One region of the Pseudomonas sp. FA-1 genome, then DNA from elsewhere that is predicted to be linked to it. Evidence: predicted binding sites of a transcription regulator. Region 1 holds the regulator's gene; each other region holds the start of a gene.
The links. Region 1 encodes FliA, which starts transcription of late flagellar genes. Its sites were predicted from a motif close to CTAAAGTTTNNNNNNNNNNNGCCGNTAA; they were not measured.
Positions count from the first base shown of each region.

Region 2: AC1MHZ_RS20990 (methyl-accepting chemotaxis protein) is a predicted target of FliA. The motif match lies at 6,854-6,881, and genes of this name have one in related genera.
Region 3: motA (flagellar motor stator protein MotA) is a predicted target of FliA. The motif match lies at 6,408-6,435, and genes of this name have one in related genera.

Region 1 covers NZ_JBWXTH010000005.1:163,194-173,298, reverse strand. Annotated here, with positions in the region: gene AC1MHZ_RS11460 (protein-glutamate methylesterase/protein-glutamine glutaminase) at 1-482, opposite strand, end outside; gene AC1MHZ_RS11455 (chemotaxis protein CheA) at 528-2,756, opposite strand; gene AC1MHZ_RS11450 (protein phosphatase CheZ) at 2,769-3,557, opposite strand; gene AC1MHZ_RS11445 (chemotaxis response regulator CheY) at 3,576-3,950, opposite strand; gene fliA (RNA polymerase sigma factor FliA) at 4,055-4,795, opposite strand; gene fleN (flagellar synthesis regulator FleN) at 4,792-5,625, opposite strand; gene flhF (flagellar biosynthesis GTPase FlhF) at 5,714-7,024, opposite strand; gene flhA (flagellar biosynthesis protein FlhA) at 7,036-9,165, opposite strand; gene flhB (flagellar biosynthesis protein FlhB) at 9,350-10,105, opposite strand, start outside.
Region 2 covers NZ_JBWXTH010000013.1:73,065-83,169, forward strand. Annotated here, with positions in the region: gene AC1MHZ_RS20955 (hypothetical protein) at 1-674, opposite strand, end outside; gene AC1MHZ_RS20960 (C39 family peptidase) at 711-1,391, opposite strand; gene AC1MHZ_RS20965 (heme utilization protein) at 1,450-2,421, opposite strand; gene AC1MHZ_RS20970 (adhesin) at 2,476-3,054, opposite strand; gene AC1MHZ_RS20975 (hypothetical protein) at 3,056-3,505, opposite strand; gene AC1MHZ_RS20980 (AAA family ATPase) at 3,800-4,351, opposite strand; gene pnuC (nicotinamide riboside transporter PnuC) at 4,348-4,914, opposite strand; gene AC1MHZ_RS20990 (methyl-accepting chemotaxis protein) at 5,084-6,718, opposite strand; gene AC1MHZ_RS20995 (undecaprenyl-diphosphate phosphatase) at 7,007-7,837, shown strand; gene AC1MHZ_RS21000 (DUF1294 domain-containing protein) at 7,839-8,282, shown strand; gene AC1MHZ_RS21005 (LysR substrate-binding domain-containing protein) at 8,412-9,314, opposite strand; gene AC1MHZ_RS21010 (FMN-dependent NADH-azoreductase) at 9,448-10,059, shown strand.
Region 3 covers NZ_JBWXTH010000001.1:150,126-160,230, forward strand. Annotated here, with positions in the region: gene AC1MHZ_RS00700 (NAD(P)H-hydrate dehydratase) at 1-767, opposite strand, end outside; gene queG (tRNA epoxyqueuosine(34) reductase QueG) at 833-1,957, shown strand; gene AC1MHZ_RS00710 (trimeric intracellular cation channel family protein) at 2,001-2,612, opposite strand; gene orn (oligoribonuclease) at 2,694-3,236, opposite strand; gene rsgA (small ribosomal subunit biogenesis GTPase RsgA) at 3,373-4,404, shown strand; gene motB (flagellar motor protein MotB) at 4,475-5,488, opposite strand; gene motA (flagellar motor stator protein MotA) at 5,492-6,343, opposite strand; gene AC1MHZ_RS00735 (HDOD domain-containing protein) at 6,474-8,009, shown strand; gene AC1MHZ_RS00740 (rhodanese-like domain-containing protein) at 8,056-8,865, shown strand; gene asd (archaetidylserine decarboxylase) at 8,883-9,746, shown strand; gene serB (phosphoserine phosphatase SerB) at 9,839-10,105, opposite strand, start outside.

The DNA.
Region 1 (10,105 bases):
CTGCCCAGGCTGCTGGCCGGGGCATGGCTGGCGGGTGCAGGCGTTGGCGTCGCGATGGCCGTGGCATAGCCGCCGAAACGACGGTTGCTGCGCGACAGGGTGTGGACCTTCTCGCACAGCAACTGCCTGACCTTGTCCGGGTTGCGCGAGATATCCTCGAAGTTCTTCGGCAGGTAGTCCACTGCGCCGGCATCCAGCGCGTCGAGGGTGACACGGGCGCCTTCATGGGTCAGCGAGGAGAACATCAACACCGGCGTCGGGCAGCGCTGCATGATGTGGCGTACCGCGGTGATGCCATCCATCATGGGCATTTCGTAGTCCATGGTGATGACATCCGGTCGCAGCGCCAGCGCCTGGTCGATCGCTTCCTTGCCGTTGGTCGCAGTACCGACGACCTGGATCGTCGGGTCGGCCGAGAGAATTTCCGAGACGCGGCGGCGGAAGAAACCGGAATCATCCACCACCAGGACCTTGACTGCCATAAACACTCCATTAGGCGGCGCCACCGCCAGGGTGCGCCACCGAAATCAATAACGCCGCGCGGCGTAACGCTTGAGCATGCTCGGTACGTCGAGGATCAACGCAATACGACCGTCGCCGGTGATGGTCGCACCAGACATGCCCGGGGTGCCTTGGAGCATCTTGCCCAGCGGCTTGATCACCACTTCCTCCTGCCCCACCAGTTGGTCGACGACGAAGCCGATGCGCTGGGTACCGACCGAGAGGATCACCACATGGCCCTCCCGTTGCTCCTCGTGCACCTGGTCCTGGACCAGCCAGCGCTTGAGGTAGAACAGCGGCAGCGCCTTGTCGCGCACGATCACCACCTCCTGGCCGTCGACCACGTTGGTGCGCGACAGGTCCAGGTGGAAGATCTCGTTGACGTTGACCAGCGGGAAGGCGAACGCCTGGTTGCCCAGCATCACCATCAGGGTCGGCATGATCGCCAGGGTCAGCGGCACCTTGATGACGATCTTCGAGCCCTGGCCCTTGGCCGAGAAGATATTGATCGAGCCATTGAGCTGGGCGATCTTGGTCTTGACCACATCCATGCCCACGCCACGGCCGGACACGTCGGAGATCTCGGTCTTGGTGGAGAAGCCGGGGGCGAAGATCAGGTTGTAGCAGTCCGACTCGCTCAGGCGCTCGGCGGCGTCCTTATCCATCAGGCCCTTTTCCACGGCCTTGGCGCGCAGTACGTTCGGGTCCATGCCCTTGCCGTCGTCGGAGATCGACAACAGGATATGGTCGCCCTCCTGCTCGGCGGACAACACCACATGGCCGGTACGCGCCTTGCCGGAGGCTTCGCGTTCGTCGGGCATCTCGATGCCATGGTCGACGGCATTGCGCACCAGGTGCACCAGCGGGTCGGCCAAGGCTTCGACGAGGTTCTTGTCCAGGTCGGTCTCTTCACCGACCAGCTCCAGGTTGATTTCCTTCTTGAGCTGGCGGGCCAGGTCGCGGACCAGGCGAGGGAAGCGGCCGAAGACTTTCTTGATCGGCTGCATGCGGGTCTTCATGACCGCGGTCTGCAGATCGGCGGTGACCACGTCGAGGTTGGAGACGGCCTTGGACATGGCCTCGTCGCCGCTGTTCAGGCCCAGGCGCACCAGGCGGTTACGCACCAGCACCAGCTCGCCGACCATGTTCATGATCTCGTCCAGGCGCGCGGTATCGACCCGCACGGTGGTTTCCGCCTCGCTGGCCACAGGCTTATCGCCAGCCGGTGCCACAGCGCGTGCCGGGGCCACGGGCTTGGCAGCGGCAGGCTTGGCGGCTGGGGCAGGCTCGGGTTTGGCGACCGGCTTGCTATCGGCCTTCGGTGCGGCGCTGGCGGCAGCGGGTGCGACAGGCGCCTGGGTGGCCAGCGCATCGCTGGAGAACTTGCCTTTGCCGTGCAACTGGTCCAACAGGGCTTCGAACTCGTTGTCGGTGATGTGCTCGCCGCCCGCCTCGGCAGGGGCTGCCGGGGCGGCAGGTGCGGCCGCACCCGCCAGCGCATCGGCGGCGAAGGTGCCCTTGCCATGCAGTTGATCGAGCAGCGCTTCGAATTCGTCGTCGGTGATTTCGTCGGATGCCGCAGGCGCCGAGGTGCTGGCCGCTGGTGTGGCAGCCACGACTTCAGGGGAGAACTGGCCCTTGCCGTGCAACTGGTCGAGCAGCGATTCGAATTCGGCATCGGTGATCTCGTCACCCTCGCCGCCCACGACCTCGCCCTGCATCTGCTCGGCGGCCTGGGCCTTGACTGCATCGAGGGAGTCGAGCAGCTGTTCGAATTCACTGTCGGTGATGTCCGGCTCGACCGCTGGCACTTCGGCCTCGGCCGCCACCGGCGCCTCGACGGCGGGCGCAGCGCTGTCGGCACCGGCAGGCTCGGCCAGGCGCGACAGCGCCGCCAGCAGTTCCGGCGTGGCCGGGGTGATGTCGCTGCGCTCGCGCACCTGGCCGAACATGCTGTTGACGGTATCCAGCGCTTCGAGGACCACGTCCATCAGTTCCGCATCGACCCGGCGCTCACCTTTGCGCAGGATGTCGAACACGTTCTCGGCGATATGGCAGCACTCCACCAGCTCGTTGAGCTGAAGGAAACCGGCGCCCCCTTTTACAGTGTGAAAACCGCGGAAGATCGCGTTGAGCAAGTCGGCATCTTCGGGTCGGCTTTCCAGCTCGACCAGTTGCTCGGACAATTGCTCGAGGATTTCGCCGGCCTCTACCAGGAAATCCTGGAGGATTTCTTCATCGGCGCCGAAGCTCATTGAACGTGCTCCTTAAAAACCCAGGCTGGACAGCAAATCGTCGACGTCGTCCTGACCGGACACGACATCTTCACGCTTATCGGCATGAATCTGCGGACCTTCACCCCGAGTCGGATGTTTTTCTTGATCTTTTTCAGCGCGCAGTTGCTGGTGGTCGTGTTCGATACCGGCAAAACGGTCCACCTGGCTGGCCATCAGCACCAACTTGAGCAGGTTGCTCTCCACCTCGGTGACCAGCGCGGTCACGCGCTTGATCACTTGGCCGGTCAGGTCCTGATAGTCCTGGGCCAGGAGAATGTCGTTGAGGTGACCGGCAACCTTGCGGTTACCCTCCACGCTGTGCGTCAGGAAACTGTCGACGCGCTTGACCAGCTCGCGAAACTCAGGCGCTGCGACTTCCCGGCGCATGAAGCGCTGCCAGTCGGCGCTCAGGCTCTGGGCCTCGGCCGCCAGGTCGTTGAGCACCGGCGTGCCGGCCTCGACCAGGTCCATGGTCCGGTTGGCCGCGCCCTCGGTCAGCTTGACCACGTAGGACAGGCGCTCGGTGGCATCGGTGATCTGCGAGACTTCCTCGGCCTGCGGCATGCGCGGGTCGATCTGGAAGCTGACGATTGCACTGTGCAGCTCGCGGGTGAGCTTGCCGACTTCCTGGTACAGGCCACGGTCACGGGTCTGGTTCAGCTGGTGGATCAGCTGCACCGCCTCGCCGAACCGGCCGCGCTCGAGGCTCTCGACCAGTTCCTGGGCATGTTTCTTCAGGGTCGTCTCGAACTCCCCGAGCGATGTATTCATTTGCTCCATGGCGCCCCCTGACGTGACTCAGCCGTTGACGCGTTCGAAGATCTTTTCGATCTTTTCCTTGAGCACCTGGGCCGTGAAAGGCTTGACCACGTAGCCGTTGACCCCAGCCTGGGCGGCTTCGATGATCTGGTCACGCTTGGCTTCAGCGGTGACCATCAGCACCGGCATGCCCTTGAGACGGTCATGGGCGCGTACCTTGCGCAGCAGGTCGATGCCGGACATGCCAGGCATGTTCCAGTCGGTCACAAGGAAGTCGTAATGGCCGTTTTCCAGCATCGGCAGCGCCGTGGTGCCGTCGTCGGCTTCTTCGGTGTTGGTGAAGCCAAGATCACGCAACAGGTTCTTGATGATCCGCCGCATCGTCGAGAAGTCGTCAACGATGAGGATTTTCATGTCTTTGTTCAATTAGACCTCCAAGCAGTCTTTAACGCGCCCGGCCCCCGGGCGCGCGTTCAATCAATTCGGTACAACGTGCAACGACTGCGGCGAACCCTGGCTCAACGCGCCCGCCATTCTCCCAGGCGGCTGCGCAGGCGCGCCGCGCATTGGCTATGCAACTGGCTGACGCGCGACTCGCTGACCCCAAGCACCTCACCGATTTCCTTGAGGTTCAGCTCCTCGTCGTAGTACAGCGCCAGGACCAGGCGTTCGCGTTCCGGCAGGTTGGCGATCGCTTCGGCCAAGGCGGCCTGGAAGCGCTCGTCCTCCAGGTCCCGCGCCGGCTCCAGCTGGCCGCTGGCGCCATCCTCGTGCAGCCCTTCGTGCTCGCCGTCCTGCAGCAGGTCGTCGAAGCTGAACAGGCGGCTGCCCAGGGTGTCGTTCAAGATCCCGTAATAATCATCGAGACTCAATTGGAGTTCGGCAGCAACTTCATGATCTTTAGCGTCACGACCGGTTCTGGCTTCAACGGCACGGATCGCATCGCTGACCATACGGGTATTGCGGTGTACCGAACGCGGCGCCCAATCGCCCTTGCGCACTTCGTCGAGCATGGCGCCACGGATGCGGATACCGGCGTAGGTCTCGAAGCTGGCGCCCTTGCTGGCGTCGTACTTGTTGGCCACTTCCAGCAGGCCGATCATGCCCGCCTGGATCAGGTCCTCGACCTGCACGTTGGCCGGCAGGCGTGCCAGCAGGTGATAGGCGATGCGCTTGACCAGCGGGGCATAACGCTCGACCAGTTCATACTGGGCATCGCGCGCCGCCCTGCTGTACATCTTGTAACCACTCGCATTCATAGTACCGGCCCTGCACTGGTGGGTTGCACCAGGCGCTCGACGAAGAACTCAAGGTGCCCACGCGGATTGGCAGGCAGCGGCCAGCTGTCGACCTTCTGCGCGATGGCCTTGAAGGCCAGCGCACACTTGGACCGAGGGAAGGCCTCGTAGACCGCCCGCTGCTTCTGCACCGCCTTGCGCACGCATTCGTCGTAAGGCACGGCACCGACGTATTGTAGGGCGACGTCCAGGAACCGATCCGTGACCTTGGTCAACTTGGCAAACAGGTTGCGCCCCTCCTGCGGGCTCTGCGCCATGTTGGCCAGGACGCGGAAGCGATTCATGCCGTAGTCGCGGTTGAGCAGTTTGATCAGCGCATAGGCATCGGTGATCGAAGTCGGCTCGTCGCACACCACCAACAACACTTCCTGGGCGGCACGGACGAAACTGACCACCGAATCGCCGATCCCTGCGGCGGTGTCGATCACCAGCACATCGAGGTTGTCACCGATTTCGCTGAACGCCTGGATCAGGCCGGCATGCTGCGCTGGCGCCAGGTGCACCATGCTCTGGGTCCCGGAGGCCGCCGGCACGATCCGGACTCCGCCAGGCCCCTGCAGCAACACATCGCGCAGTTCGCAGCGCCCCTCGATGACATCGGCCAGGGTGCGCTTGGGCGAAAGGCCCAGCAGGACGTCGACGTTCGCAAGACCGAGGTCGGCGTCCAGCAACATGACCCGCCGCCCCAGGTCAGCCAGGGCCAGGGACAGGTTCACTGAAACGTTGGTCTTGCCGACGCCGCCTTTACCGCCGGTCACGGCGATCACCTGTACGGGATGCATGCTACCCATATTTGTTCTTTACCTTGTCTCGGGGCCCAGGCCACACAAGGGGTTGGAAAGCGCCCCTTTCGTGTAGGTACTTTGCGATGTCCATTCGTCAACCCACACGCTTGCCAGGGTTGTGGTAGAGATCAGCGAACATGTCGGCCATTGCCTCTTCGCTGGGCTCGTCCTGCAGCTGCACACTGACCGCACGACTAACCAACTGGTGCTTGCGCGGCAAGTGCAGGTCGTCAGGAATGCGCGGCCCATCGGTCAGATAGGCCACCGGCAATTCATGACTGATGGCAAGGCTCAGTACTTCACCGAGGCTGGCCGTTTCATCAAGCTTGGTCAGGATGCACCCGGCCAGGCCACAACGCTTGTAGCTGTGGTAGGCGGCGGTGAGCACCTGCTTCTGGCTGGTGGTCGCCAGCACCAGGTAGTTCTTGGCGGCAATGCCGCGCCCGGCGAGGGTCTCCAACTGCATGCGCAGGGCCGGGTCGCTGGCCTGCAGGCCAGCGGTATCGATCAGCACCACGCGCTTGCGCAGCAGTGGCTCCAGGGCCTGGGCCAGGGACTGGCCGGGGTCGACGTAGGTCACCGGTACATTGAGGATCCTGCCCAGGGTCTTGAGCTGCTCCTGGGCACCGATGCGGAAGCTGTCCATGCTCACCAACGCCAGCTGCTGGGCGCCATACTTGAGCACGTAGCGTGCGGCGAGCTTGGCCAGGGTGGTGGTCTTGCCCATGCCGGCCGGGCCGACCATGGCGATCACCCCGCCCTCCTCGATCGGTTCCACCTCGGGCACCTGGATCAGCCGCGCCAGGTGCGCCAGAACCATGCGCCAGGCCTGGCGAGGTTCTTCGATCTCGCCGGTCAGCTCGAGCACTTCGCGGGCGATGGGGCCCGACAGACCGATGCGCTGCAGGCGGCGCCAGAGGTTGGCCTGCTGCGGCTTGTTGCCCTGCAGCTGGCCCCAGGCCAGGGAGCCGAGCTGCACTTCGAGCAGCTCGCGCAGGCCCGAGAGCTCCGAGCGCATGGCGTCGAACAGGCGCGGGTCGACCGGTGCCGAGGCAGGCACGGCAGCCGGGGCCGGCGCATCGACATGGGGTTCTACCAGCGGTTCGGACGCGGTCAGCGAGAGGCCGGCGAACAATTGTCGGTTGCCTTCGTCACCTTCGTGGCGGCTGCTCAGTTCGGCCTGTGCGGTGGCAATGCGCGACTGGGTCTTGCGCAGCTCGTCCTCGAGCTCGATGTTCGGCACCCGCGGAGCCAGGGCAGACAGCTTGTAGTCCAGCGCGGCCGTCAACTCGACACCGCCGGCGATGCGCCGGTTGCCGATGATGGCGGCGTCGGCGCCCAGCTCATCCCGGACCAGCTTCATGGCCTGACGCATATCGGCGGCGAAAAAACGCTTAACTTGCATAACCCACTACCTCAGCCATTGGGGCCCACGGTGGCAACGATGGTGACTTGCTTGTTGTCAGGTATTTCCTGATACGCCAGAACATGCAAATTCGGTACAGCCAGGCGGCCGAATCGCGACAGCATGGCGCGGATCGGGCCGGCGACCAGGAGGATGGCCGGCAGGCCCTGCATCTCCTGGCGCTGGGCCGCCTCGATCAACGAGCGCTGCAGCTTCTCGGCCATGCTAGGTTCCAGGAGAACACCGTCTTCCTGGCCTTGCCCGGCCCTTTGCAGACTATTGAGCAAGATCTGTTCCAACCTTGGCTCCAAGGTAATCACAGGAAGCTCCGACTCAACGCCGACAATGCTTTGCACGATGGCACGGCACAATCCGACGCGCACTGCCGCGACCAGCGCGGCGGTATCTTGACTCTTGCCCGCATTGTTGGCGATCGCCTCGGCGATACTGCGGATGTCACGTACCGGAACCTGCTCGGACAGCAACGCCTGCAGGACCTTGAGCAAGCCCGACAAGGAAATGACACCCGGCACCAGTTCTTCAGCAAGTTTAGGCGAACCCTTGGCCAGCACCTGCAACAATTGCTGGACCTCTTCATGGCCGATCAGTTCATGGCAATGCTTCTGCAGGATCTGGTTGAGGTGGGTGGCCACCACGGTACTGGCATCGACCACGGTGTAACCCAGCGACTGCGCCTGGGCACGCTGGCCGACGTCGATCCATACCGCCTCCAGGCCGAACGCTGGGTCGCGCGCGGCGATGCCGTTGAGCGTCCCGAACACCTGCCCTGGGTTGATGGCCAGCTCACGGTCGGGGTAGATCTCGGCTTCGGCGAGAATCACCCCCATCAGTGTCAGACGATAGGCACTAGGCTGCAGGTCGAGGTTGTCGCGGATGTGCACGGTGGGCATGAGGAAGCCCAGGTCCTGGGACAGCTTCTTGCGCACCCCCTTGATCCGCGCCAGCAACTGCCCGCCCTGGTTGCGATCGACCAGCGGGATCAGGCGGTAGCCCACTTCCAGGCCGATCATGTCGATGGGAGTCACGTCATCCCAGCCCAGCTCCTTGGTTTCCAGGGCACGTTGCGGCGAGGGCAGCAGGTCCTGCTGGCGCTGCGCTTCTTCCTGGGCCTTGAGCTTGGCCTGCTGCTGCTTGCGCCAGACCAGGTAGGCGCCGCCAGCGGCCAACCCGCCAAGGCCGAGGAAGGCGATGTGCGGCATGCCCGGGACCAAACCCATGACAATCATCAACGCCGCCGATACAGCCAGGGCCTTGGGCGAATCGAACATCTGCCGGTTGATCAGCTTACCCATGTCCTCGGAGCTGGAGGCACGGGTGACCATGATCGCGGCGGCGGTGGACAGCAGCAGCGACGGCAGCTGCGCCACCAAACCGTCACCGATGGTCAGCAGGGCGTACACCTTGCCAGCCTCGCCGGCGGGCATGCCATGCTGCAGCATGCCGATGAGCATGCCGCCGATGAGGTTGATGAACAGGATCAGCAGGCCGGCGATGGCGTCACCGCGCACGAACTTGCTGGCACCGTCCATGGAGCCGTAGAACTCGGCTTCCTGGGCGACCTCGGCACGTCGTGCCTTGGCCTGCCCCTGGTCGATGAGGCCGGCGTTGAGGTCAGCATCGATGGCCATCTGCTTGCCGGGCATGGCGTCGAGGGTGAAGCGCGCGCTGACCTCGGAGATACGGCCGGCACCCTTGGTCACCACGACGAAGTTGATGATCATGAGGATGGCGAAGACCACGGCACCGACAACGTAGTTGCCGCCGATCACCACCTCACCGAAGGCCTGGATCACCTTGCCCGCGGCCTGATGGCCTTCGTGGCCGTGGAGCATGACCACCCGGGTGGAGGCGACGTTCAGCGCCAGGCGCAGCAGCGTGGCCACCAGCAGGATCGTGGGAAACGCGGCGAAGTCCAGCGGGCGCAAGGCGTAGACGCACACCAGCAGGACCACGATCGACAGGGCGATGTTGAAGGTGAAGAAGACGTCGAGCAGGAAAGGTGGGATGGGCAACATCATCATTGCCATCATCACCAGCAGCAACAGCGGCACGCCGATGTTGCCCCGGCCGAGGCCGGCCAGGTTGTTTCGGGCGCTGTTGATGAGCTGGGTGCGATCCACCGGGAATCCTCTATGAAGCAAAACTTTGACGCAATTGGGCGGTTTGGCGGTGGCTTTGCAAGAAGCCTTCCAACTTTGGGTTTAAGACGGCAGGGTTTGTCTTGAGGTAGGCGGCGCCAGCTCGCGATGCGCCGCGCGGGCGGCGCTGGATATCACAGGCGCTGATGCCCTATCGCCCTACACCTCATTCATCCCGCCGCAGATCAGGCGGAATCGGCAGGTCAGGCTTGAGCGGCTCCGGCGCCTTGCCCTTACCCGCCCGGTACTGACGAATCTGGAACACGTAGGCCAGCACCTGCGCCACCGCCAGGTACAACCCCGCCGGGATCTCCTGCTCGAGCTCCGTCGAGTAGTAGATCGCCCGCGCCAGCGCCGGCGACTCGAGAATCTGCACCTTGTGCTCGACCCCGATCTCGCGGATCTTCAAGGCGATGAAGTCGGTCCCCTTGGCCAGCAACAACGGCGCCGCCCCACCCTTCTCCGGGTCGTACTTGAGCGCTACGGCATAGTGCGTGGGGTTGGTGATGATCACATCGGCATCCGGCACCGCCGCCATCATCCGCCGCTGCGACACCTCCCGCTGCAACTGGCGGATGCGCTGCTTGACCTCCGGCTTGCCCTCCGAGTCCTTGTACTCGTCGCGCACCTCCTGCTTGGTCATCTTCAGCTTCTTGTGCGTCTGCCACAGCTGGAACGGCACGTCCACCGCCGCGATCAGCAGCAAACCCGCCGCCATCCACAATGCACTCCAACCCACCACCTGGGCACTGTGGATGATCGCCTGTTCCATCGGCTCCTTGGCGATCGCCAGCAACGCCTGGCGGTCGTTGGCCAGCACCAGCAGTGCCACCACGAGGATCACGAAAAACTTGGCCAGGGCCTTGAGCAGCTCGGTCAGCGAGTTCATCGAAAACATGCGCTTGATTCCCGAAAGCGGGTT
Region 2 (10,105 bases), on a different contig from region 1:
AGGTTGTCGCGCAGCACCACATTGAGCTGGGTCATGTTGCTGACCGCGTTGTTACCGCCAAGCAGCGTCGTGGCTTGCAGCAGGCCGCCATCGGACAGGCGCTGCAGGCTCGAGCCTTGGTTGTTGTTGGCCTGGATGGCCATCTGGATGCCTTTGCCGGTGTTCGACACGCTCAGGGTGCCGGCATTGTTGCTGGTGGTCAGGGTCTTGCCCGATGCCAGTACCTGGCCTTGTGGCGTGGTAGCAGGCCCCTTGCCGCCTTCACTGACATTGATCGCGACATCGTTGTAGGCGCTGTTGTTGTCGCCGGCCGCGCGGACCGATTGGGTCACGCCCTGGGTATTGCCCAGGCCGCTGCCACCTGTGACCACGCCATGGCCTTGGCCTGGGGCGACGCCGCCACCGTTCTTGCCGGTCATGGAGACGTAGAACTGCGGCTTGAAGCTGTTGTGCTGCACCTGCATCGTCGTGGTTGCGCCAATGCGGTCGCCGGCAGCGTTCTGCCAGGTGCTGCTCATGACCACGCCGAAGCTGATGATCCGCCCCGGCATCACATAGCGCCCACGCAACTGGGCCAGCTCCTGGTCCTTGACTTCGATGGGCTTGAACGTCTGCGCCTGGGTCGGGAGGCTGGCAGCCAGGCATGCCGCTACCAGCCAGTTGATTGTCTTCATCGCTGCTCCCCGGAGCTCCGTGCCCCTTTGTAATCACTAGAAGAAGTCGCTCTGGATGAACCCGAATTCCATCAATTGGGCATCGTCCACCGGGTAGAACCCATTGATGCGGTTCCTGGCGGTGACCGGAGCCGGTGGGTCGAGCAGGGCGTTGGCCTTGTCGTAGCCGGGGCCGATGACGGCGAAGATGATGCCGTTCCAGCCTTTGACGAAATCGTCGAATTTGTAGCGTTTGTGGCCCAGCACCGGGTCGCCGATGTACACCCAGCCCCGGTTGATGCGTTGGAGCACGACGAAGTGCTTGTAGCCACGAATGTCCATCAGCACCACCACCGGAATGCTCACCCGGTGCAGGCTGTCGGCCTCGACCCGGTAGCCCCGGGCGCGCATGCCGATGCTTTCCACGTAGCGCTTCATATCCAGCATGGAAAAGCCCTGGACCTTGACCAGGTCCGGGTCGGCGTGGGCGAGCATGCCTTCGATGACCTGGCTTTCATCGACATCGAGCCAATAGGCTTGCTTGAGGATGGTGGCCAGGGCGGCGGCACCGCAGCTGAAATCGGTCTTCTGTTGCACCAGGTCGGCGAAGCGACGCTCGCGGATGCTCTGTACCGGCTTGTACACCAAGGTCCCGCCTGGCATCGCCGCGATCGGCATCTGCGTGGCCTCGACCAGGCCGGCCAGGAACATGAGTGCGGCAAGCAGAACTGCGCGCATGGCCTTCTCCCCCGACGCGAAACAGGAAAGGGGCCCCGAAGGGCCCCGATTGGCTGTGTTACAGGCCGGTGCAGGCTTTGCAACCTGCGGCGATGGACAGCGAGTTGCTCTGCTGGTTGCCCGAACCTGCCGAGACGTTGGCGCCCACGTTGCCCGACACGCCGTTGAGCGAGTTGCTCATGGTGGCGGTGTTGGTCACAGGGTTTTTCCAGCCGTTGGGGGTCAGCACCTGGTAGGTGGCGACACCGGCCAGGCCGAAGGTGCCTTCTTCGTGGAACTTCAGAGGGTCCTTGTCGGTTTTGCCCTTGTCATGGCCATGGCCGTGGCCCCAGCCTTTTTCGTCTTCAACATAGCCCCAGCCGTCACCCTTGTACTGGCCATAGGCTTTGAAGCTGGCCTGCAGGGTTTCCTTGTCCATCTTGCGGTCAGCGTTGTTTTCGACGTTCAAGCCCGTAGTGGCCTGGGTGGCGGTGGAGGCGGCCATCGCTACACGGCCACCGGACACGGCGATCGCCAGGTTGTTTTTCTGCTGGTTGAAGTCGCCGGCGGTGACGTTCACGCCGATATTGCCCGAGCTGCCATTGGCCGAGTCGACCAGGTTGGCGGTGTTGCTGGTGGAGAAGTTCTTGACGTTGTTGCCGGCGTTGACCTGGGTGGCGGTGGAGATAGCCATGGCGCTGCCGAAGATGAAACGCTCATCGGCAGTGGCGATGGCGGCCACGTTGTCCTGCTGGTTGCCGTCACCGGCAGCCACGTTGGCGCCCAGGTTGCCGTTGGAGCGGTTGGCGGAGTCTTCCATCGCCGCGTCGTTCTCGGTCGCCTCGTTACGCACGGTGTTGCCGGTGTTGACCTGGGTATCGGTCACCGTGGCGGCCGCTCCCGCGCTGACCAACAGCTGCAGAAGGACATTGTCATGGTTGTTGTGATGGCCATGGTGGCCGTTGTTATGCCGGTTATCAGCTTGTGCAGCAACTGCCATGACCGCTGCGAGGGCGAATACCAGAGGCTTGAGTGCCATTTTAGGTTTCATGGTGTTTCTCCACTTGTTTCTCGTTGTTAAGTGTTGTGTTGAAGCCACTTTGGGTCAGTCAGCGACCCGTACGCTCAGGGTGTTGCCCATTCGGTTGCCCACCCCGGCGCTCTGATTCAACTGGATCACGCCACGGCTGCCGGTGAAGGCCTGGTCACTGGTAGTGACCTGGCGACTGCCGGGAGCGCGATCCGTTGCCTCGGAGCCATTGGCCAGCGAGACGTTCTGCTGGCTGAGAATGCTGTCGTCGATGCTTTGCGGGACGGCACTGATGCCGATCCGTACTGCGTTGGCCTGCTGCGTGGCGGCGCCGGCGGACTGGTTGATACCGAGCAGGCCGTTGCCGTTGCTGAAGGCGTTGCCGTGGATGCTGGCGCGGCTGTCCCGGGCCGGGTCGGCAAGAAAGTCAGTGCGCTGGCGAACCTCGGTGGTGGCCTTGGCATTGGTGCCGATAGCCATGGCCCGGACGTTGGCCTGCTGCTGGGCATCGCCCGCCGCCTGGTTGATGCCGAGGTTGCCCTGGTAGGTGCGACCGCTGGCACCAAGGGTGGCGTTGTCCACCACTGGCGAGCCGGCCAGCGCCAGGCTGGGGCCCAGCGCCAGGCACAGCAGGGAGAGCTTGAGTGCGCGCATGTCATTGGCCCCGGGTGAGGATCTGCAGCGGCGCCAGGCCGCGCTGGACGTTCTGGTTGACCGTGTTGGAGATGGTGTTGCCACCGCCGGCCCCGGCACCCGATCCGCCGGCCATGCCAGGTAGCCGGGACTGGACGGTGTCCAGGCCGCGCAAGCTGCCCGAGTGGTCGGTGGCGAGCAGGCGATTGACTGTCGAGCCGCTGGCGATGCGCGCGAAGTCACCGTCGGTCAACTCGTTGGTCTGGGCTTTCACCCGGGCCGATTCGTTGGTGTTGACGGTAGTGGGGTAGGGGTCGGGGGTACCGGTCTTCCGAGCGGCTTGGCGAGCCTGGACATCACGGGTCAGAACGATGATCCCGTTGCCCTCGGCGCTGGCGGGAAGGGGGAAGGCCGCGGCGGTCAGGCAACCCAGGACGAGCAGTGCAGGCAGTGTCTTGTTCTTGGTCCCCACGGCGATGCTCCCTTCTCTGTGCGCTGGCCCTTGAGCGTTGACAGAGGTAGAGCGAAAGTCGTGCCGCTTTTATTTTTTATAGTTAAATCAAGTTGTTGGGTGTTTCATGGGGCCGTTCGGTGTTTTTCTGTTTCACGGCTGATACAGAAAAACCGTCCATCGCCCTACAGGCCTTGAAAACCCACGCGGCCCGGGATGACGGCAGTAGCTGTATCACGTTTGAAACAGTTTCCCCAGGTCTGTGGCGAAGCCCCCAACAATGGGGGGCCTAGCTGACTGTACAGTTACAAAAAATTAACACTCGGTGGCGCAGGCTGGCGCCTGACCGTCAAGCAGACGCGCCACCGCTGCCAGGGCCTGGGCCTGGCGGGTGGGCCAGTCGCCTGCGAGTACTTGAAAGGGTTTCTGGTGAGTGTGCAGCCAGTGCAGGCTATCCTCGAAGAACCTTTGCCGCTCTTCCAGGCGGGGTTGGCAGCGCTGGCCGTCGCCGACCCAATCGACACCTTGCGGGCTGAGCAGCAGGTGCAGGTCATAGTGGCGTTCGAGCAGGGCCTGCTCGAGCCAGGCGGGGCAGTCTGCGAACAGTACCCGGCTCCAAAGGATGTTGCTGAGCAGGTGGGTGTCGAGGATCAACAGGTCGGGCGCCTGCCGGCGGCTCTGGTCCTCCCAGGCAAGCTGGCCGCGGGCGATGGCGGGAATATCGGCATAGCAGGTGTCGCGCTGTTCCCGCTCGATGAAATGGCGGACGTATTCACCGACCACCACACCGCCGAAATGCGCCTGGATTTCGCCACTCAGCCAGCTCTTGCCGCTGGACTCCGGCCCGCATAGCACCAGGACCTTCATGCGGGGGCCAATGCCGGGTCGCGGCGCCATTGCACCCAGCCGCGCACGGCGATCAAGGTGAACAGTGCGTAGAGCGCTGCGGTGAGGTAGAGGCCCTTGTAGAGGAACAGCCCCACGAAGACCACATCCAGTACCATCCACAGCGCCCAGCATTGCACACGCTTCTGCGCCATCCACACCTGGGCCACCAGGCTGAAGCCGGTCAGGGCCGCATCGAGCCAGGGCTGTGCCGCGTCGGTCCAGTGCGCCATGGCAGCGCCCAGACCCAGGCTCGCCAGCAAGCCTACGCCCAGGCCGGTGAACACCTGCCCGGCCCCCAGGCTGGAAACCTGGCGTGCGTCTTCCACACGGTCAGGCCGGGTCCATTGCCACCAGCCGTACAGTTGCAGCACGGCGTAGACCAGTTGCAGGAGCATGTCGGAATACAGCTTCACTTCATAGAAGATCCAGCTATAGAGCAGCACCATCACCAGGCCGATCGGCCAGCACCACGGGTTTTGCTTGACTGTGAGCCACACGGCGATGACGCCGAGCACGGCGGCGAAGAGTTCGAGGCCGGACATCGGCGATCCTTGGGCAGGGGTAGAGGGCGCGATTGTAGCCTGTAGGGCGGGGAAGCTGTAGGGGCGCGCCGCGATGGCGTCAGGCTGGGCAGCGGCAGTGCCTGGGCTGATGCCATCGCGGGGCAAGCCCGCTCCTACAGGGGGCGCGTGGGTTTGACGAAGGGCAGTATCAAACCCGGAACTGGCGCAGCAACTGTTCAAGCTCCTCGCTCAACCGCGCCAAGGCTGCGCCGGCATCACTGGATTGGCGCGCCGCGTCGGCGGTTTGTTGGGACAGCCCGGCGGTATCCAGCACATTGCGGTTGATTTCTTCCACCACGTGGGCCTGCTGCAGCGTAGCGCTGGCGATCGAGGCGTTGAGGGCGGTGAGGTTGTGCAGCGCCTGGCTGATGGCATCCAGGCTGGTGCCCGCCTCACGGGCCTGCTCGACGGTCTGGCGCGAGGCTTCGCTGCTGGTGCCGATCGCCCTGACAGCCGCTTCCGACTGGCCTTGCAGGTGCTCGATCATGGTTTGGATCTCGGCGGTCGACTGGGCGGTGCGCTGGGCCAGCAGCCGGACCTCGTCGGCAACCACGGCAAACCCCCGGCCCTGCTCGCCGGCGCGGGCCGCCTCGATGGCGGCGTTGAGCGCGAGCAAATTGGTCTGCTCGGCAATCGAGCGGATCACTTCCAGTACACCGCCGATCCGCGTGCTGTGCCCGGCCAGCTCGCCGATCACCTGTACGGCCTGGTCAATGGTGCTGGAGAGTCGGTCGATCTGCTGCAGGCTGCCATGGATCGCCTGCTGGCCATGGTCCACCTGGCGCTGCGCCGCCTGCATCTCGCTGGCGGCCTGCTCGGCGGTCTTGGCCACGTCCTGCACGGCATAGGTGACTTCATTGACCGCCGTGGCCACCTGGTCCATCTGCAGCGATTGCTGGGCACTGTGCGCCTGGGCCTGGCCTGCGTTGTCGCCCACGTGTTCGGCCGATTGGGCCAGGGCATGAGCGGCGCCCTGCAGTTGGCCGACCACACCCTGCAGCTTGCCGTTGAAGCGGTTGAAATGCTCACCGAGGCGGGTGACCTCGTCGCGCCCATGGGTATCCAGGCGACGGGTGAGATCGCTTTCGCCGCTGGCAATATTCCCCATGGCCTGCACCGCCTCCTGCAACGGGCGGGCGATGCTGCGGGCGATCAGCATGACCAACAGCGCCATCAACACGGCGATGCCCAGGCCCGCCAGGGAGGCGTCCCGTACTTGGCGGGCGAACTCGGCCTGCACGTCATCGACATACACGCCCGACCCGATGATCCAGCCCCAGGGTTTGAACAGCTGGATATATGACGTCTTGGCCACCGGCTCACTGGCACCGGGCTTGGGCCAGCGGTAGTCCACCGGGCCTGCGCCCTGGCTGCGTGCCAGGCTGGCCATCTCGTTGAACACGGCGAAACCGTCGGGGTCACGGATGCCGGAAAGGTCCTGGCCGTCGAGCTTGGGGTTGGTCGGGTGCATGACCATCCTGGGCGCCAGGTCATTGATCCAGAAATAGTCGTCCTTGTCGTAGCGCAGGCTGCGCACGGCCTGCAGGGCCTGCTGCTGGGCCGCTTCGCGGGTGAGCGTGCCGGCAGCCTCCAGCCCCTGGTAGTAGGCCAGCACGCCGGCGGCAGTCTGCACCACGTGCCGGGTCTTCTCGGCCTTGGCCTGGTACAGGTCGCCATGCAGCTGGCGCAGCATCAGCAGGGCGAAGGCCACCAGCATGCCCACCGCGACCAGCAGGATCAGCGACAGGCGCCGGCTGATCGACATCGACCTTAAGGTCTTCATCAAAGGTACTCCCGTTGTTCTTGTTATCAGGTGTATCCAAGCATGCCGGGGCCGGTGCGGCACACTCGACCAAGGGCTAGGCCAGGTGTTTGCTGTCGCATGCCGCGCGAGCCATCGACAGGCTGCTCTGATAGGATCTCGGCCGCGCAAGATGAAACCTTTAGGTATCTAGGCCTTTTCCGCTGGCATCGGCCCCGTAGGGGCTGTAAAACGGCCGGGCCTTCGCGGCAACCAAATGCAAATCAAGAACAAGGGGCCTGCACGCAGCAGCGCCTCATCGGGGGAACAATGGATTTTTGGAGTGCCTTTCAGGCAATCATCTTAGGGATCGTCGAAGGTTTGACGGAGTTTCTGCCCATCTCCAGCACCGGGCACCAGATCATCGTCGCCGACCTGATCGACTTCGGTGGCGAGCGGGCCATGGCCTTCAACATCATCATTCAGCTCGGCGCGATCCTCGCCGTGGTCTGGGAGTTCCGGCGCAAGATCTTCGACGTGGTGCTGGGGCTGTCCAGCCAGCCGACGGCGCGTCGCTTCACGGCCAACCTGCTGATCGCGTTCTTTCCGGCGGTGATCCTGGGCGTGCTGTTCGCCGATCTGATCCACGAATACCTGTTCAACCCGGTCACCGTGGCGGCGGCGCTGGTGGTGGGCGGGGTGATCATGCTGTGGGCCGAGCGTCGCGACCACCGCATCGAGGTCGATCACGTCGATGACATGCGCTGGAGCCATGCCCTGAAGATCGGCTTCGTGCAGTGCCTGGCAATGATCCCCGGCACCTCGCGCTCCGGCTCGACCATCATCGGTGGCCTGCTGTTCGGCCTGTCGCGCAAGGCAGCGACCGAATTTTCGTTCTTCCTGGCCATGCCGACCATGGTGGGGGCGGCGGTGTACTCGGGCTACAAGTACCGCGACCTGTTCCAGCCGGGCGACCTGCCAGTGTTCGCCATCGGGTTCGTGGTCTCGTTCATCTTCGCCATGATCGCCGTGCGCGGCCTGCTCAAGTTCATCGCCAACCACAGCTATGCAGCCTTTGCCTGGTACCGCATCGTCTTCGGCCTGCTGATCCTGGCGACCTGGCAGTTCGGCTGGGTCAACTGGGCCACGGCGCACGGTTGATATGGCACGCACCCAGAGCGCGCCACGCCGTGGCGTCGAACGCACCCAGGATGCCGTTCACAACCTGCGCCTGAAACTGCTGGTGCTCATGGGGCTGTGCCTGCTGCCGCTGGTGGGCGCTGCGCAGATGGCCTGGAGCGAGCAGTCCTGGCTGCCCCTGGCGTTGTACCCGGCGGTGAGCCTGGTCAGCCTGATGCTGTACTGGCAAGACAAGCATCAAGCGCGTACCGGGGCCTGGCGCACACCCGAAAAGGTCCTGCATGCCAGTGAGCTGTGTGGCGGCTGGCCAGGGGCATTGCTCGCCCAGCAGCTGTTCCGGCACAAGACGCGCAAGGTGTCCTACCAAGTGACGTTCTGGGGCATCGTGGCGGTGCACCAGGTGTTCTGGGTCGACCACTTGCTGTTGGGCGGGCGCTGGTTGGGTGGGGTACTAGGCGCCGTCTGAGTGGTAGCAGGGCGGGCCCGATCGTGGGGCTGGTCGGACCCGTACCCTGTGGGAGCGGGCTTGTCCCGCGATCGGCTTCGCTCGGTCTGCCAGTCATTACACGTGCAAGCGCCTGGGTCACTCAGATGCTCACACATAGCGCTCCCCACAGGCCTCGAACGAAGCCGCCAGATGGTCGATCCACACACGCACGGCCGGCAGCAGGCCACGTCGGTGCGGGTATACCGCCTGCAGCCAACCGCCAGGCAGGGACCAGTCCGGCAGCAGGCGCACCAGTTCGCCGCGCGCCAATTCCTCTTCGCAGTACATGCTCGGCAGGGCAGTGAAGCCGAGCCCCGCACCTACGGCAGCCTTTCGCACCACGAAGTCGTCAATGGCCAAGCGCGGTTCCAGGGCGACTTCCTGCTGTTCGCCCCCCGGTCCGATCAGGCGAAAATGCACCAGGCGATCCGCCTCAGTAGCACCCAGCACCGGCAGGCCGGCGAGCTGTGATGGGTGATGCAGGTGGTCGGCGAAGCCCGGTGCCGCCACCAGTTGCATCTGCGCCTGGCGCAGACGGCGGGTGACCAGGGCCGGGTCCTCGTCGCCCAAGTCGCGCACGCGCAAAGCCACGTCGATGCCCTCGGAAATCAGGTCGACCCGCCGGTTGAGCAGCACCATATCCAGTTGTACCAGCGGATACTGCTCCAGAAAGCGGCTGACCACTTGTGGCAGGAAGGCGTGGGCCAAGGCGACGGGGCAGGACACTCGCAAACGTCCCCGCGGCTCGCTGCTCATGCTGGCCACCGCTTCGTCGGCCGCCTCTGCCTCCAGTAGCATGGCCTGGCAATGGTGCAGGTAGCGTTCCCCCACGGCGGTGAGCTTCAGTTGCCGGGTGGTGCGCTGCAGCAGGCGTGTGCCCAGGCGCTCCTCCAGCTCGGCGATGCGCCGGGAAAGCCGTGACTTGGGAATGCCCAACTGGCGGCCAGCGGCGGCGAAACCACCGGCCTCGACCACGCGGGCGAAGTAGAAGAGGTCGTTGAGGTCTTGCATCGGGTTGTTCCATTGTCCTACTGGTAGGACAAACTAACGCATTTTTACGGGCTTATCAGCTATTCGTTGGCCCTATAGGATTCTTTCCATCGTGATCGCCCACCGTCGCGGTCTTCATTAACAGGAGAATCCCATGAAACTGTTGCATATCGATTCGAGCATCCTGGGCGACAATTCCGCCTCCCGCCAGCTGAGCCGCGAAGTCGTCGAAGCCTGGAAAGCCGCCGACCCGAGCATCGAAGTGGTCTACCGTGACCTGGCGGCCGACGCCATCAGCCACTTCTCCGCCGCCACCCTGGTTGCCGCAGGTACCCCGGAAGAGATGCGCGATGCCGCCCAGGCCCACGAAGCCAAGCTCAGTGCCGAGACCCTGGAAGAATTCCTCGCCGCCGACGCCGTGGTGATCGGTGCGCCGATGTACAACTTCAGCGTGCCGACCCAGCTCAAGGCCTGGATCGACCGCGTTGCCGTCGCCGGCAAGACCTTCCGCTACACCGAGGCTGGCCCGGAAGGCCTGTGCGGTGACAAGAAAGTGATCCTGGTGTCCACCGCCGGTGGCCTGCACCATGGCCAGCCGACCGGAGTGGGCCACGAGGACTTCCTCAAGGTCTTCCTTGGCTTCATCGGTGTCACCGACCTTGAGATCGTCCGCGCCCACGGCTTGGCCTATGGCCCGGAACACCGCAGCCAGGCCATCGACGCCGCCCAGGCACAGATTGCCAACGAGCTGTTCGCTGCCGCCTGATCGCGTTGAATGAAAAACCGGCTGTGGCCCTGGGCTGCAGCCGGTT
Region 3 (10,105 bases), on a different contig from region 1:
TCGCCGGCGCAGGCATGCAGCCACACACCCAGGCATGCGGCAGCCCAGGCGTCCATCCCCTGGGCCAGCAGGGCCGCCAGCACGCCGGTCAGCACATCGCCCAGGCCCGCGCCGGCCATCGCCGGGTGGCCACGCCCGCACAGGGCCAGCTCGCCGCTCGGCGCGGCCACCAGAGTACCGGCCCCCTTGAGCACGCAGATGCTGGCATGCTTGCGCGCCAGCTTGCGGGCCGCGCCCGGCCGGTCGGCCTGCACCGCCTCGGTGGAAATACCCAACAGGCGAGCGGCCTCGCCCGGGTGCGGGGTGAGGATGCTGCCACTGGGCAGGGCCAGAGGCCGATGCGCCAGCAGGTTCAGGGCGTCGGCGTCCCAGACCTGCGGCAGGTGGGCATTGGCCGCCGCCGACAACAGGCTGCGCCCCCAGGCAGCCTGGCCCAGCCCGGGGCCGACCACCAGCACCGAGGCACGCTCGAGCACGCCCATCAGCTGGTTGGCCGACTCCACCCCTCGCCACATGGTTTCCGGCAGGCGGGTCAGGCCAGCAGCGACATGCTCAGGACGAGTGGCCACGCTCACCAGGCCGGCGCCGCAACGCAAGGCGGCCTCGGCACTGAGCATCACCGCTCCGCCGGTGCCCAGGTCGCCGCCGATCACCAGCACATGGCCGAAATCGCCCTTGTGGGCGTCGGCGCGGCGTGGTGCCAGGTGGGCTGTGTTCACGCTGCTGAGCAGTTGTGGGGCGTTACCGGGGTGTTTGGTCTGGGGCATGGGGTCAAAGGCTCCGATGTCTGGCAGAATTATACGCACCTCCGCCTGTATTGCCTTGTCCATCCATGTCCGCTTGCCTTCCTGACCTTCCCACGCTGGCCCAATCGATCAAGGATTGGGGCCGCGAACTCGGATTCGCCCACGTCGGCATCGCCGGCGTGGCGCTTGGCGAGCATGAACAACACCTGCAACGCTGGCTGGCAGCCGGCTACCAGGGCGAGATGGACTACATGGCCGCCCATGGCAGCAAGCGCGCCCACCCGGATGAGCTGATACCCGGCACCTTGCGGGTGATATCGCTGCGCATGGACTACCTGCCCGGCGACACCCTCATGGCCCAGCGGCTGGCGCAGCCTGAAAAAGCCTATATCTCCCGCTACGCCCTGGGTCGCGACTATCACAAGCTGGTGCGCAAGCGCGTGCAGCACCTGGCCGAACGCATCCAGCAGGCGATCGGCCCCTTCGGTTTTCGCGCCTTCGTCGACAGCGCCCCGGTGCTGGAAAAAGCCATCGCCGAGCAGGCCGGCCTGGGCTGGATCGGCAAGAACACCCTGCTGCTCAACCGCAAGGCGGGCAGCTATTTCTTCCTCGCCGAGCTGTTCGTCGACCTGCCCCTGCCGGTCGACGAGGCCCAGGTGACCGAGCATTGCGGCCGCTGCCAGGCGTGCCTGGACATCTGCCCGACCAAGGCCTTCGTCGGGCCGTACGTACTCGACGCCCGGCGCTGCATTTCCTACCTGACCATCGAACTCAAGCAGGCGATTCCGGTCGAGTTGCGCCCGATGATCGGCAACCGGGTGTTCGGCTGCGACGACTGCCAGATCGTCTGCCCGTGGAACCGCTTTGCCCGGCCGACCCAGGAGAACGACTTCAAGCCGCGCCATGGGCTGGACAACGCAGAACTGGCCGAGCTGTTCCTGTGGGACGAGGCCACCTTCCTTGGCCGAACAGAAGGCTCGCCGCTTCGCCGCGCCGGCTATGAACGGTGGCTGCGCAACTTGGCGGTAGGGCTTGGAAATGCGCCGACCAGCATTCCCGTGGTGGAAGCCTTGCGCGCGCGGCGCGAGCACCCGTCGGAGCTGGTGCGCGAGCATGTGGAGTGGGCGTTGGCGCAGCATGAAAAAACCAGCGTGGCTGAGCCGCCCCCAATCGCCGGCAAGCCGGCTCCCACCAGGCCTGCACCGCCATAGCGGTGGGAGCCGGCTTGCCGGCGATCGAGCCCGAAGGCCGTAGTCACTGCTGGTCGTTGTAGTGGAACTTGGGCATCTCCCAATGGAACCGGATCGCCAGCAGGCGCACCAGGAACCCGCCGAACAAGGTCAGCAGCATGGCCTGCTCGGCCGGCACCTTGAAGTACACGCACCCCAGGTAGAACCAGGCCGCGGCGAACGACACGCTGGCATACAGCTCGCGGCGGAACACCAGGGGAATGTCGTTGCAGAAGATATCCCGCAGGATGCCGCCGAACACCCCGGTGATCACCCCGCTGATCGACGCCACCAGCATGCCCTGGCCCATCTCCAGGGCCGTCATGCAGCCGATCAGGGTGAAGGCCACCAGCCCCAGGGCGTCGAGCACCAGGAATAGCGAGCGCAGGTGGCGCATCAGCGGCGCGATGAAGATGGTCAGCAGCGCCGCGAAGCTGGTCAGCACCAGATACTCGGGATGCTTCACCCAAGTCAATGGGTAATGCCCCAGCAACACGTCGCGCACCGACCCGCCGCCCAAGGCGGTGACGCAGGCGATCAGCACCACGCCGAACCAGTCCATGCCGCGACGGCCTGCCGAAAGCGCGCCGGTCATGGCTTCGGCGGTGATGGCGACGAGATAGAGCATCAACAACATGGTGCGTGTCCGTGGGAAAAAGGCGCGCAGTCTACCCACTCCCGGTGCTTCTAGCCATGTGCCATGCGCACCCGCCGTGGGTTACAGCTTGATGAAGTGCTCGCGGTAGTGGCGCAGCTCGGCGATCGACTCGCGAATGTCGTCCAGGGCCAGGTGGGTCCCGCCCTTCTTGAAGCTGTCACGCACCTGCGGCGCCCAGCGCGCGGCCAGCTCCTTGAGGGTGGAGACGTCCAGGTTGCGATAGTGGAAAAAGCCTTCCAGCTTCGGCATGTGGCGATAGAGGAAACGCCGGTCCTGGCAGATGCTGTTGCCGCAGATCGGCGACTTGCCCTTGGGTACCCACTGCTCGAGGAAGGCCAACGTCTGCGCCTCGGCCTCGGCCATGTCGATACGGCTCTCGCGCACGCGCTGGGTCAGGCCCGAAGCGCCATGGGTGCGGGTGTTCCAATCGTCCATCCGCGCCAGCACCTCGTCGCTGTGGTGGATGGCGATCACCGGGCCTTCGGCCAGGGTGTTCAGCTCGCTGTCGGTAACGATGGTGGCCATCTCGATGATGACGTCGTTGTCCGGATCCAGGCCGGTCATTTCCAGATCGATCCAGATCAGGTTCTGTGGGTTCTGCATGAAAGGGCTCCTCGAATAGGCGGTCATATTAGCCTAGGCGCGGCCCTTCGTGCCGCAAACGCCAGCGCAAGTGTCCGCGCCGGACCGTGCTAAACTGCCAGCCGTTTTCTTCCTGCCCCGCCGATACGGAACATTCATGGCCAAACGCCAGCTCAACCGCCGCCAGAACTGGCGCATCGAAAAAATCCAGGGCGAGCGCGCTGCTCGCGCCGCCAAACGCGAACAACATGCCCTGCAGGAGCTGGAGGGCGGCGACCTGGGCCCTGAACAGCTGGGGTTGGTGATCGCCCATTTCGGTGTGCAGGTGGAGGTCGAAGCCCAGGATGGCGAAGCGGCGGGCCAGGTGTTTCGGTGCCATCTGCGGGCCAACCTGCCGGCTCTGGTCACCGGTGACCGCGTGGTGTGGCGCGCCGGCAACCAAGGCAATGGCGTGATCGTCGCACAGATGCCACGCACGGCCGAACTGTGTCGGCCGAACAACCATGGTCAGCTCAAGCCGGTGGCGGCCAATGTCGATCTGATCGTGATCGTCTTCGCCCCGGCGCCCGAGCCCCAGGCCAACCTGATCGACCGCTATCTGGTGGCCGCCGAGCATGCAGGCATCCGCCCGTTGCTGCTGCTGAACAAGGCCGACCTGATCGATGAGCGCAACGGCCCGACCATCGAGGCCCTGCTGGCGGTCTACCGCGACCTGGGCTACCCGCTGCTGGAGGTTTCGGCTCATCAGGGCGATGGCATGCAACGCCTTCAGCAGATGCTCGATACGCACACCAGCGTGTTCGTCGGCCAGTCGGGCGTGGGCAAGTCGTCGTTGGTCAACAGCCTGCTGCCCGAGGTACAGACCCGTGTGGGCGACCTCTCCGAGTGGTCTGGCCAGGGCACGCACACCACCACCACCGCGCGCCTGTACCACTTCCCCAACGGCGGCGACCTGATCGACTCGCCGGGCATCCGCGAATTCGGCCTGGGCCATGTCAGTCGTGATGACGTCGAAGCCGGGTTCATCGAGTTCCGCGACCTGATCGGCCACTGCCGCTTCCGCGATTGCAAGCATGCCCGAGAGCCTGGGTGCGCCTTGCTCCAGGCCCTGGAGGACGGGCGCGTCACGCCGCAGCGTATGAACAGCTACCGCTCGATCATCGCCAGCTTACCGCAGGATAGCTACTGACGCTGGCGATCCTGGGGCCGCTTTGCGGCCCATCGCGGCGCAAGGCCGCTCCTACAGTGTTGCGCGGCCATCATTCCTGGGCGTCGTCCATCTTCAGGACGCCATCCTCGAAGATGTTCAGCTTCTGGCGCAGCTCCCGCGGCTGCATCGGTACCTGGGCGCTGTCGCCCTGGGCAGGCGCTGCCGGCGCCTGGGCACCCGACGGAGCCGGTTCGGCCGGCGTCTGGGGCGTGCTCTGTTCACCCTCGATGTCGCGTTGGGCCTTCTTGGTCAGGACGATGATGTCGATGCGACGATTCACCGGGTTGAACGGATCGTTGCGGTCGAACAGCGACGATGAGGCATAACCGACCACTCGTGCCACCTGGTCGTCCGGATACCCCCCCGCCACCAACGCCCGGCGCGCCGCGTTGGCACGGCTGGCCGACAGTTCCCAGTTGCCGAACTCCCCGGTGCCGGCATAAGGCTTGGCATCGGTATGGCCACTGATGCTGATCTTGTTCGGCACCGCCTTGATGGTGTCGGCCATGGCCAGCAGGATGTCCTCGAAGTAAGGCTGCAGACGCGCGCTGCCCAGGTCGAACATCGGCCGGTTCTCGGCGTCCATGATCTGGATCCGCAGGCCGTCCTGGGTGATCTCGAACAGGATCTGGTCCTTGAACTTCTGTAGCTGCGGGTTTTCCTCGACCTTGTTCTGCAGCTCCTGCAACAGCAGCTGCAAGCGCTCCTGTTCGACCTGGTCGGCCAAGGTCTCGACTTGGTCCTTGTCCAGCTGGATGCTGGTGTTCGGCGTCGGCTCGGACTTCTCCTCGGGGTTGATGGTCTTCTCCGGCGCCAGCTGCGGCGAGCCGCCGAGGTCGATCACGTAGGGCGTGCCGCTCTCGGAGAAGCCGATCGGGTCCTTGAAGTAACCTGCGATGGCGATTTTCTGCTCGGGCGTAGCCGTGGACAGCAGCCAGAGCACCAGGAAGAACGCCATCATCGCCGTGGCGAAGTCGGCGAAGGCGATCTTCCAGGAGCCGCCGTGGTGGCCGTCGCCATAGCGTTTGACGCGCTTGACGATGATGGGCTGGTTGTTCTCCATGGCTCAGCGACCGCGGACCGCTTGTTCCAGCTCGGCGAAGCTCGGGCGGTGCGACGGGTACAGCACCTTGCGCCCGAACTCCACGGCCAGCGACGGCGGCATGCCCGACGCCGAAGCCACCAGCGAAGCCTTTATCGCCTCGTACACGTTCAGCTCTTCCTTGGCATCGTGGCGCAGGGCGTTGGACAGCGGGCCGAAGAAACCGTAGGCGGCCAGGATACCGAAGAAAGTACCGACCAACGCCGCGCCCACGTGCAGGCCGATGGACTTCTGGTCGCCATCGCCCAGCGAGGCCATGGTCACCACGATGCCCAGCACCGCCGCGACGATACCGAAGCCAGGCATGGCGTCGGCCACGCTGGTGACGGCGTGGGAGGGATGCTCGAGCTCTTCCTTCAGGCTCAGCAGCTCCATGTCGAACAGCCCCTCGAGCTCGTGGGGGGCCATGTTGCCGGTGGACATGATGCGCAGGTAGTCGCAGATGAACGCGGTCATGCGCTCATCACCCAGTACCGCCGGGTACTTGGCGAAGATCGGGCTGGCCGCCGGGTCCTCGATGTCCCCCTCGATGGCCATCATGCCTTCGCGGCGGCTCTTGTTGAGGATCTCGTAGACCAGGCCCAGCACCTCCAGGTAGAAGGTATGGGTGAAACGGGTGCCGAACATCTTCAGCGACTTCTTGATCACATGCATGGTCATGTGACCGGGGTTGGCCTGAAGGAACGCACCGAAGGCCGCACCGCCGATGATCAGCACTTCGAACGGCTGGATCAATGCCGCGATCTTGCCGTGGGAAAGTACGTATCCGCCGAGCACGCTCGCGAATACGACGATGATGCCGATAATTTTAGCCATAGGTTCAGGGCACTTGCTGTCGTGGTCGGGATGAGGGACGGGAGCTTTGAAACTCTTCTTCTACTTATCGGCAGAACTGCGCCAGACTATAGCCACAAATAACGAAAAGCCAGTTTGGACTGATGTCAAAATGCCAATGGACGCTAAGGTGCCAAACCAGATTCCGCGTACGCTCGATGCCTGGGTAAAGCTGCTCGATGGCATCCGCCTGCCGGTGCCCAAGGAGAGCCACGACCGGGTGTTGTCGGCCATCAACGATAGCCGCCGCTCTCTGCGGGACATTGCCGAACTGATGCAAGACAGCCCCGCCCTGGTGCTGTCGGTGATGCGCGAGGCCAACCACCCGGCCAATGCCAGCCAGGCCGAGCCTGCCGAAAGCCTCGAAATCGCCCTCAACCGCCTGGGCCTGGCGCGCAGCGCCAACCTGCTGGCACGCCTGCCCGCGGTGCCGGGCCAGGACATCCCGCCGGTGCTGCGCCAGTTCCTGCTGATCAGCCAGCATGCCGCGCAACAGGCCAGCGGCCTGTTCGCCAGCCGCCTGGCACGGCTGTGGCAGGAGATCCATTGGGGCAGCCTGCTGTTCCTGTCACCGCTGTGGCCTATGGCGCAAGCCTTTCCCAAGCTGCTCGATACCTGGGAGCTGCGGGTCATCCACAAGGGCGAGGACGCCGCCGAAGTCGAGCTCGCGCTGTTCGGCGTACGCATCATGCAACTGTGCCAGGCCGTGGCCGAACACTGGCGGCTGCCGGAATGGGTGACCCAGGGCTATCGCCTGCTGCTCGATGAGCGCGAACAGCTGGCCCAGGTGCTGGCCATCGCCCGCGAGCAGGACAGCTTCACCCAACAGCAGCGCCTGGACGACGAGCCCGGGCTGCGCCGCTGGTTCAACCAGCCGGCCAATACCGTGCTGCTGGCCAACGGCCTGGCGCTGGCCGCCCAGGTGGGCTGGGACAACCCGCACCTGCTGCGCTGGCAACTGCTGACCGCCCTGTACCTGCAGACATCGCTCGACGACGTGCAACAGCAGGTCCACCAGCAGGCCGCCGCCAGCGCCCGCCACCATGCCCGGCATGCCCTGTTCCACCCCGCCGAGGCGCTGATCTGGCCCTGGCAGCAACGCCGGCCGCATCCGGACATGCTCGAACCGCCACCGCCCACCACCCAGGACCTGGCGCGCTGGCGCACGCTGTGTGGCGAGCTGCTGGCCCAGCCCAGCCCGTTCGGCACGAGCCTGCACCTATGCACCCAGGCTCGCGACGCTCTGCTGGCCTGCGGTATGCAACGGGTGATTCTGCTGACCCTGGACAAGGCCACCGAATCCCTGCGCGTGCAACAGACCGCCGGCCTGCCAACGGAGGTCGCGGCCCTGGTACTGCCCCTGGCCGGCAGCAAATTGCTGCAACGCCTGATGACCAAGGCGGCGCAGCTGCGCTTGACACCAGACAACCACGCCCAGTCCTCGGCCTTGCTGCCAGCCCCGCTGTGGGCCGCCATCGGCAGTGAGCATGTGCTGCTGCGTTCGCTGGCGGTCAATGGCCAAACGGTGATGCTGGTGATCGCAGACCAGGGCGGCAAACCGTTGGCCGATGTCACCGTGCAAGCCTTTGGCAAGACCGCGCAATGCACCGAGCGTGCCCTGGCTGCCTTTGCCAACCGCAACGCCTGAGCCTTGCGCTACAATCGCTCCCTCAATTCCACCCTGGAGACCGTGGATGACTGACTTTTCCGGCTTGCCCCTGGTGATCGAACCGGCCGACCTGCTGCCGCGCCTGGGTTCGCCACAGCTGATCGTGGTCGACCTGACCAGCGCCAACCGCTATGGCAGCGGTCATGTCCCCGGCGCGCGCTTCGTCGACCCCAAGCGCACCCAGCTGGGCCAGCCACCGGCGCCAGGCCTGCTGCCGGCGCGCGCCGACCTGGAAAAGCTCTTCGGCGAGCTCGGCCACCGCGACGACGCGGTCTACGTGGTATACGACGACGAGGGCGGCGGCTGGGCCGGGCGCTTCATCTGGTTGCTCGACGTCATCGGCCACAAGGGCTACCACTACCTCAACGGCGGCATTCAGGCCTGGCCGGCTGATAAGCTCTCAACCGATGTACCTGCCAGCGCGGCTGGCCCGGTCAGCCTGCAACTGCATGCAGAGCCCACCGCCACCCGCGAATACCTGCAAAGCCGACTGGGCGCGGCCGACCTGGCCATCTGGGACGCCCGCAGCCCCGGCGAGTACAAGGGCGAGAAAGTCCTGGCAGCCAAAGGCGGGCACATTCCCGGCGCGGTCAACTTCGAGTGGACCGCAGGCATGGACCTGAACGACCATCTGCGCATCCGCCCGGACATGGCCGACATCCTGCAACAACTCGGCATCACCCCGGACAAGGAAGTGATCACTCACTGCCAGACCCACCACCGTTCCGGCTTCACCTACTTGGTGGCCAAAGCCCTCGGCTATCCACGGGTCAAGGCCTATGCCGGCTCCTGGGGCGAGTGGGGCAACCACCCGGACACGCCTGTAGAAGTTTGAATTTCCAAGGAAACCCAATGAAATCCCGCTTGTTCATCATCAGCCAGTACCTGCTGCCGCACCACCTGCTGTCGCGGCTGGCCGGCTGCGTCGCCGAGTGCCGCGCGCGCTGGTTCAAGAATGCCTTCACCGCCTGGTTCGCCAAGCGCTACCAGGTGAACATGTCCGAGGCGCTGGTCGAGGACCTGACCGCCTACGAACACTTCAACGCCTTCTTCACCCGCGCGCTCAAGCCGGGGGCACGCCCACTGGACGAGACCCCGGGCGCCATCCTCTGCCCGGCAGACGGTGCAGTCAGCCAGCTCGGCCCGATCGAGCATGGCCGCATCTTCCAGGCCAAGGGCCATAGCTTCAGCGCCCTCGAGCTGTTGGGCGGCGACCCGCTGATGGCCGCGCCGTTCATGGGCGGAGAGTTCGCCACCATCTACCTGTCTCCCAAGGACTACCACCGCGTGCACATGCCACTGGCCGGCACCCTGCGCGAAATGGTCTACGTGCCGGGCCGACTGTTCTCGGTCAACCAAACCACCGCCGAGAATGTCCCCGAACTGTTCGCCCGTAACGAGCGGGTGGTGTGCCTGTTCGACACCGAGCGCGGGCCGATGGCCGTGGTACTGGTCGGGGCGATGATCGTCGCGTCGATCGAAACGGTGTGGGCCGGCTTGGTCACGCCGCCCAAGCGTGAGGTGAAAACCTTCCGCTACAACGAAGGCAGCCGTGCGCCGATCCATCTGGAAAAGGGCGCGGAATTGGGGCGTTTCAAGCTGGGATCGACCGCCATCGTGCTGTTCGGGCCCGAGCAGGTGAAGTGGGCTGAGAGCCTGGGTGCAGGTTCGGCGGTACGCATGGGTGAGCTGCTGGCACAGCCTGCCCAGGGCTGAGTGCTTGCCGCGAGGGTTTCGGCGCCTGTTAGATCGAGCGCCGCCCGCGCGGCGCTCGATTTCAAGATCGCCGAAGTCCTCCCGCCGAACCTTCAGCTACGGGCATCACGATCGCGCATGCCCAGCAGGTACAGCACACCGTCCAGCCCCAAGGTCGAAATCGCCTGCTTGGCCGACTGGCGCACCAGCGGCTTGGCGCGGAACGCGACGCCCAGGCCGGCCAGGGACAGCATCGGCAGGTCATTGGCGCCATCGCCCACGGCGATGGTCTGCTCCAGCTGCAAGCCCTCTTCACCGGCCAACTGCTGCAGCAGCTCGGCCTTACGCTGGGCATCGACGATCGGCTCGACCGCAACGCC